DNA from 2 places in the Halalkalibacterium halodurans genome. Region 1 is predicted to be linked to the other one. Evidence: predicted binding sites of a transcription regulator. Region 1 holds the regulator's gene; the other holds the start of a gene.
The links. The regulator CtsR, encoded in region 1, represses protease genes until heat stress. The targets are predictions, from matches to a motif close to ATGGTCAATAAAGGTCAAACA.
Positions count from the first base shown of each region.

Region 2: clpP (ATP-dependent Clp endopeptidase proteolytic subunit ClpP) is a predicted target of CtsR. The motif match lies at 1,791-1,811, and genes of this name have one in related genera.

Region 1 covers NZ_CP040441.1:137,023-141,237, forward strand. The annotation lists gene FED51_RS00665 (ISL3-like element IS651 family transposase) at 1-569, shown strand, start outside; gene FED51_RS00670 (CtsR family transcriptional regulator) at 1,373-1,843, shown strand; gene FED51_RS00675 (protein-arginine kinase activator protein McsA) at 1,869-2,402, shown strand; gene FED51_RS00680 (protein-arginine kinase McsB) at 2,405-3,475, shown strand; gene clpC (ATP-dependent protease ATP-binding subunit ClpC) at 3,494-4,215, shown strand, end outside.
Region 2 covers NZ_CP040441.1:3,699,000-3,703,214, reverse strand. The annotation lists gene FED51_RS18140 (IS1182 family transposase) at 1-823, opposite strand, end outside; gene clpP (ATP-dependent Clp endopeptidase proteolytic subunit ClpP) at 1,132-1,716, opposite strand; gene rpoN (RNA polymerase factor sigma-54) at 2,082-3,419, shown strand; gene FED51_RS18125 (glutaredoxin family protein) at 3,434-3,679, shown strand; gene FED51_RS18120 (sugar-binding domain-containing protein) at 3,834-4,215, shown strand, end outside.

The DNA of each region.
Region 1 (4,215 bases):
CCTTAGGCCACCCGCTCATCATTGGGGATCCGTTCCATTTCTGTCGTTACATCTACTGGGCTCTGGAAGGGGTTCGCCGCCGAGTGCAAAAAGCGTTCCATCCGTATCATCGAAAACGATGTAAACGGATCAAACATCTGTTTCAGAAAGAGAGAGAAGGACTGGATGATAAGCAAAAGAAGAAGGTGGAGCGGTACTTAGAGCTATCCCCTGATTTAAGGGAAGCGTATGAGCTAAAAGAACATTTTCGTCAGTGGTATCAAGAAGCGAAGATGCAAGGAAGGGAAGGACGAATGAGCGAGGTGAAACAAGGGCTCTACGCCTTTTACCGAAGAGTGGAGGCGAGCCCGTTAAAGGAGTTCCACCGAGCCATTCAGACGCTGAAGAACTGGCAGACCGAGATCTTGAATAGCCTCGCGTTTGGCTTAAACAATGGTTTTATTGAAGGACTGAATAATCAAACGAAGGTGATTAAGAGAAATGCCTTTGGTTTTCGGCGTTATGATCGCTTGCGAAACCGTATTCTCTTGCATCATCAATTCAAACATCAGACATTCGGGGTAGGATAAGAGGGGCTCGCCCTCCTATGCCACCCCAACATTTGACTAAGAACCCAAAAAGTAAAATTGTTTCTACAAGGAGGACCAAGAGATTTGCGGAAGCAAGGGAGAGACGGACTGAGCGTATACCAACATACGTGACAGGAGGGAACGAGCGTAGCTGACAAAAAAGCGCGCCGGTCATCTGAAGTAGAAAAGGCGCTGAAGAGCGTTGGTCCGAAGGAGCAGAGTCATCGAAGGAAAGCCGATGGTCACACCATGAAAAAGGCGACAAAGAAAAGCGTCATGTCCCCCCTGCGAGACGACCCCATTCTCTTCGTAAACATCGTGAGAAACGACAGAGCGAAACGGTGTGGTAGAAGACCCCCGTAGGAGAGAAAGGGGGAGCCCAAGGACGCTGCCAAGCAGAAAGCACAATCCAGTCGGGTTATGCTTTTTTAGTATGTGAACAACCATACTAAAACTAAGAACTCCAATGGAAGCAAAGTCCCCCAAACGTCAACAGGGGACCTTTTAATGCTACGCTAAATGGATGAAATGAAGTGTTAACAATACATTAGATAGAAAGGAAGCTACAAACTCAGGGAATCTTGTAATATAAGCGAATGGAGTCGAATCATAGATGACGATTGTTCTGCATTAGGAGAATGAAGCGGTGAAAAAAAGGGCAATACTAGCTGATGTGAATTCATTGACACTGAGACAATATGGATTATAATAAAATTAGGTCAAAGATAGTCAAAGTCAATCCAATTGAACAAATTATTTGGAAAAACGTAACATAAGAAAGGGGAGAAGGGGGGCTTTTATGGATGAGGAATATCTCAGATATCATTGAGCAGTACTTAAAAAACATTATATTGCAAAGTGAAAAAGAGCTAATCGAAATTAAGCGAAGTGAACTAGCTGAACAGTTTCAATGTGTCCCTTCACAAATAAATTATGTAATCAGCACCCGATTTACCATTGAAAAAGGATATCTTGTTGAGAGCAAAAGAGGTGGAGGGGGATACATCCGAATCATGAAAGTAAAACCCCATGAAAACTTGTCGCTCTTTGATCAATTAGCCCAGTTAATAGGGAAGGGTATTAGTCAACAAGGGGCAGAAGGTATCATCTCCCGACTGTTTGAAGAAGGGGTAATCTCCAAACGAGAGACACGGCTGATGCTAAGTGTCATGGATCGGGCTCATTATCATACGACGGTGAATCATCGTGATGAAATACGGGCCAATCTGTTGAAAGCGATGATCGAAACATTGAAATATAAAGATGAGCGATAAAACCAACATGAGAGGGGTGGTTTGATTGAAATGTCAAGAATGTCAACAGCGCCCGGCCACACTTCATTTTACCAAAATCATTAATGGTGAAAAGACAGAGTTTCACATTTGTGAGCAATGCGCTAAGGAAAAAGGCGAGCATTTCCCGGGCTCCAATAGCTTTTCCATTCATCAGCTTCTATCTGGACTACTCGACTTTGAACAACCTAAACCGCAAGATCCACAAGCACAACAAACAATTAAACGTTCTCTTACATGCGAAAAGTGTGGGATGACGTACGAGCAATTTGCAAGAGTAGGACGCTTTGGTTGTGCTTCCTGCTATCAAACCTTTAGCCCTAAGCTTGACCCTGTGTTTAAGCGGGTGCATAGCGGGAATGTAGCTCATAGAGGAAAAGTACCGAAGCGAATCGGTGGAGGAATAGAGATTAGACGACAAATTCGTGCACTAAAAGAAACATTGAAACAGCACATTGAACGAGAAGAGTTTGAAGAAGCTGCCCTTGTGCGCGATCAAATCCGTTCACTTGAACGAAAAGTCAGTGGGGGGGAAGGGTAGTTATGTCTTTACAGCGTTTTATAAGTGAGGCCATTAGCCCGTGGATGAAAAAAGATGGCCCCGATTCCGATATTGTGTTAAGCAGTCGAATTCGTTTAGCTCGGAATCTCCAGTCATTCCGCTTTCCGCTCTTAGCCACAATCGAAGAGTCCAAGCAGCTTGTAGAGCATGTTAAAAACCATTTAGCTGAAAGCTCTTATCATACGAACCGATTTGAGCTTTTATGCATGGATGATATGAAGCCCAATGTAAAAAGGGTGCTCGTTGAAAAACATTTAATTAGCCCTCACCTAGCAGAAGAGTCAAAGCACGGTGCGGTGATGCTAAGTGAAGACGAGTCCATCAGCATTATGATAAATGAAGAGGATCATTTACGCATCCAATGTCTATTTCCCGGATTTCAATTAAGCGAAGCTCTCGTGTTGGCAAGCGGTATTGATGATTGGATCGAAGGGAAAGTGGATTATGCCTTTGATGAAAAACGTGGTTATCTTACAAGCTGCCCAACAAATGTTGGAACTGGACTTCGGGCTTCCGTCATGATGCACTTACCGGCCCTTGTCATGACCCAGCAAATTAATCGGATTTTACCTGCAATTAATCAACTGGGATTGGTTGTTAGAGGAATTTACGGGGAAGGTAGCGAAGCATTAGGTAACCTATTTCAAATTTCAAACCAAATGACGTTAGGAAAATCAGAAGAAGACATCGTTGAGGATTTACGAGGGGTCGTTATGCAGCTGATCCAACAAGAGCGGGCGGCACGGAAGCGGCTACTTGAAAGCTCAAGACTGCAGCTTGAAGACCGAGTCTACCGTTCCTATGGGATCTTGGCTCATAGCCGGATCATTGAATCAAAGGAAGCTACGCAAAAGCTTTCCGATGTTCGGTTAGGAATTGATTTAGGTTTACTTAAAGGGGTTTCCGGCAACATCCTGAATGAACTTATGATTTTAACTCAACCAGGGTTTTTGCAGCAATATGCGGGCACTGTGCTTACGGCAGATCAACGTGATGAAAGGCGGGCCGCATTGATTCGGGCAAGACTCAAACTAGAAGACGAATCCAATTAACTTCGGAGGTGGATAGATATGATGTTTGGTCGTTTTACAGAACGTGCGCAAAAGGTGTTAGCACTCGCGCAAGAAGAAGCCATTCGGCTAGGCCATAACAACATTGGCACAGAACATATTTTGCTTGGATTAATTCGTGAAGGCGAAGGAATTGCCGCCAAAGCTCTACAAGCGTTAGGGCTTGGACCGGAAAAAATACAAAAAGAAGTAGAGACGCTAATTGGGAAAGGCCAGGATGGTGCGAAAACCATTCATTATACGCCACGTGCCAAGAAAGTCATTGAACTATCTATGGATGAAGCGAGAAAGCTCGGTCATTCCTATGTTGGAACTGAACATATTTTACTTGGTTTAATTCGTGAAGGCGAAGGTGTTGCTGCCCGGGTATTAAACAACTTAGGGGTGAGCTTGAACAAAGCGCGTCAACAAGTATTACAGTTGCTCGGAAGCAACGAAACAAGTAGCTCTTCTCAGCAAGGAGGCGGAGCAGCGAACGCCAATACGCCAACACTTGATAGTTTAGCAAGAGACTTGACAGCCATTGCTCGGGAGGAAGGGCTTGATCCAGTCATCGGCCGCTCGAAAGAAATCGAGCGCGTAATCCAAGTGTTGAGTCGCCGAACAAAAAATAATCCAGTTCTCATTGGGGAGCCTGGCGTCGGGAAGACCGCTATTGCCGAAGGATTAGCTCAAGCGATCATTCATAATGAAGTACCGGAAACACTCCGAAATAAACGGGT
Region 2 (4,215 bases), 750 kb from region 1:
GCATAAAAGTGGCATCCGGATCCGTCTTGGAATAACTGTTACGCTCTCCGAATATGGACATGTCGTTTTGGTATTTTTGTTTGCGGGCCAAAAAATCTTTGAACTGTTTGAGGTACTGTTTCGATCTTTTGCGTTCCGAACGTAGTTGTTTACGTTCCTCTACTTCTGCACTTTCTTTAATTTTTTTATCAAATTCCTCCACTTTCTCGTCAAGCTTTTGCACGACCTCGTGGAGTTCTTTAGGAGATAGTTCTTCCTGATCTTCCCGTTCTATTACCGGAATAATTTCCTTTTCCAGCAATTCATCATACATTTGATTGGATTTCTCCACCAAAGCTGCACTGTATTTTTCCGTCGCTTTGCGCCAAACAAACGTAAATTTATTGGCGTTCGCTTCGATCTTCGTCCCGTCAATAAAGATAGCTTCTTCCTCTATCAATTTTTCCTGCACAAGCTGGCAACGAAATTGGACGAAGCACTGACGTAGTAGTTCTTTTACGTCTTCGTGGACACGAAAGCGATTGATGGTACGGTAACTCGGTTCGTATCCTTGAGCCAGCCACATCATACGAATACTATCCTTGAGTAATGCTTCCATTTTTCTTCCGGAGAAAACAGATTGTGTGTAAGCACATAAAATCACTTTCATCATCATTCGTGGATGGTAAGCAGGGCTGCCCGTGTCACGCAAAAAACTGGCGAAGGCTTCATCAGGAATCTGTTCCACGAGGTCATTTACAGTGTAGGCAATATCCTTTTCCTGAAGCTTTACTTCTAAATCTAACGGCAAAATCACTTGATCCATGTTATAATATTTAAACATAAGGACACCCCCGGTAAGTTATTGTGTGGTTACTTTAATTTTACCAGAAGGTGTCCTTTAGGTTTCAACAAATTAGTTGATTGTAGCGAAAGGAGCGAGACGCCTTCGGGAAAAGCATTCGGCGAAGATCCCGCAGGGCGGTTTTCCCGAGGAAGCTGAGGCAATGCCCGAGGCAAGCGAGCATCCTGTAGCGAAAATCAACAACAAAGTTTAGCAGAGCATAAAAAGGAAAGAGAGACACCCACCCAAACTTATTGGGATGAGTGCCTCTCTATTTTTTATTTACCGGGTTTTGTCCCAGCCTCTTTTTATTTTGTTGTTTCAATCACTTTGTCGATGAGCCCATACTCGCGAGCTTTTTCGGCTGTCATGAAATTGTCGCGGTCAGTATCCTTCGCGATTTGCTCAAGCGGTTGGCCTGTGCGCTCTGCTAAAATGCGATTCAATGTTTCACGCATTTCAAGAATTCGGCGTGTATGGATTTCGATATCGGATGCTTGCCCACGTGTTCCGCCAAGCGGTTGATGAATCATCACTTCACTGTTAGGTAAAGCAAACCGTTTCCCTTTTGCACCAGCCGCAAGTAAGAAGGCTCCCATTGAAGCGGCCATCCCGATGCAAATGGTTGAGACGTTTGGTTTAATGTACTGCATCGTGTCGTAGATTGCCATTCCCGCAGTAATTGAGCCACCTGGGCTGTTAATATAAAGAGAGATATCTTTATCAGGGTCTTCCGCTTGTAAGAACAGCAATTGGGCGACAATGGAATTGGCTACATTGTCGTCAATCGCAGTACCGAGCATAATAATCCGGTCTTTCAGTAGTCGAGAATAAATGTCATACGCGCGTTCGCCGCGGTTTGTTTGTTCAATGACAGTAGGAATTAAATTCATAGATACTGCCTCCTTTATTTTTTTAACTCAGATGATGAAGCCTTACTCATCGCTTCTATGTACATATTACCTAAAAGGTCAAAGAAGGTCAAATGAAAAGTCTTAACCTGGATAAATTCATATTCACCTTCCTTCGGATAAATCCCTGCTTACCATCGTTACCTTTTTTGAAATGAATTAAACATTTATTCAGGACAAGTTGAAGGTAAGTAAAGTTTTTCTATTAGTGCATGATCTCGATCCTCATGTATAATATGTAGTAGAGTGTTAAAAGATCTGCCAAAATAAATTTTACCGTAAGCGCTTACAATCGTCAGCGGTTAGACGTTTATATGCTATGATGAAAACAAGTGAGGAGGATCGACATGGAATTTGGTCTTTTCCAACAGCAGACGACAAGTCTTGTCATGACAAATGAATTACGTCAGGCGATCTCCTTATTACAATATTCAACAGTAGACTTGGCAGCGTTTATTGAGGAACAAGCTCTTGAAAACCCGTTAATCGAGCTAAAAGATCGGTCAGATCGTGTCCTATCTGAACATATCAGAATGATGAGGGAAGAGCGCCCAGAAGGAGAAGGGACATTAGATTGGAGCCAATCATCTCCTTTTGACTATTTACATGTTGAACGACTGAATTTAAGTGACTATTTAATTCAACAAGCGAGAGATTTGCCTTTAAATAAAAATGAGTTTGAATGGCTTTGTTATTTTATTTATAGTTTGCGTGATGACGGCTATTTATCGAGAAGTCTTCATAGCCTTCAAGCGGATCTTGGTCTAACCGATCAAGAGGCGGAAAAAACACTGTATCATTTACAACATTTAGAGCCTGCTGGGATCGGAGCTAGGTCTCTTCAAGAATGCCTTCTGCTTCAACTTCAACGGAAAAAGCAGCGAGACCCATTGGCTGAGACGATCGTCGAACATTATATGGAACTATTAGCGGAGAAAAGGTGGAAGATGATTGCTGATGACTTACAAATTTCATTAGCAGATGTGCAGCGTGTGTATGATTGCATTCAGCAGCTTGACCCGAGACCGGGCAGTCAAATAGGGGGAGAGCCGACAAACTACCTTGTTCCAGATGTGACGATCGATTGGGTTGAAGGTGAGCTAACGATTTTATTGCAGGATGACTATTTACCGAAAATTACGCTGAACCGGCAATACCAGACGTTGTTAACGGATGGAGAAGGGGAAGCGGCGCAATATGCGAAGGAAAAGTATCATCAGATGCAATGGCTCGTGAAAAGCATTCAGCAGCGCCAGCAGACGCTTTTAAAGGTAACAGAAGCGATCTTGCGTAAGCAGCGAGCGTTCTTTGAAGAGAAAGAAGGTGCTCTTCAGCCGCTCACCTTGCGTGAGGTGGCAGAAGAAATTGGCGTCCATGAGTCTACGGTCAGCCGAGCAACGACCAATAAGTATGCGCAAACACCACGAGGGCTTCTGGAATTAAAAAGCTTTTTCGTCTCGTCGATTTCGAGTCGGTTTGGTGAAAAGGGGCCTTCTAGTGACTCAGTGAAGAAGCTTGTTCGAAAACTAGTTGAAGAGGAGAACAAAGCGAAGCCATTATCAGACCAAAAGATTGCCCATCTTTTAAAGGATCAATACAACGTTGAGGCTTCAAGACGAGTGATCGCAAAATACCGTGATGAGCTTGGGATCCCATCGTCCACAAAGCGAAAACGTTATGGATAGAGAGGATAGCGATAATGTTGAAGGTGACGTTCTATTCAAAGGAGCAGTGCCCTTTATGTGATAAAGGGCTAGCTAAAATGAAACGATTAAAAGACGAATTTTCGTTTGATCTAGAAGTTGTTGATATTTACGAAGATGATGAATTGCTTGAAAAATATCAGCTTATGATCCCTGTCGTGGCCATTAACGGTGAACAGGTTGATTACGGAATGATTGACGAACAAAAAGTGAAAACGTGGTTTCTTGAAAAAATAAACTAATATCGCTTGTGAAGTGACCGTATCCTTGATAGAATAAAAATGAAGATAAGGATATGGTCTTTATTTTTTGGCTTAATCGGGACGTAAAATGTCTATGAGGGTCAAAAAACGTCCCGGATAGGTTGGGTTTGCGTACAAAGGAGAGTTTGTTGTTATGGATCAACTAATTGACATCCAACGTAAGCTAGCGCCAGACGTTCTAGACATCATGATCAAGCGCTATCGAATCTTGCAATACATACGACTCATGCAACCGATTGGCCGGCGAAGCTTATCTTCAAGTTTAGCGATTTCTGAGCGAGTGTTACGCGGGGAAGTAACGTTTCTGAAGGATCAAGGGTTACTCATGTTTGCACCGACGGGCATGTATGTGACAGCGGAAGGCGAGAAGCTCTATGAACAGCTAGAAGGGGTGATGAAGGAGCTGCTCGGTTTACGCGATCTAGAAGCGAATTTAAGGTCACGTCTAGGTGTAAAAGAAGCGATTGTCGTTCCAGGAGATAGTGATGCCTTTACTTGGGTGAAGCGCGAGTTAG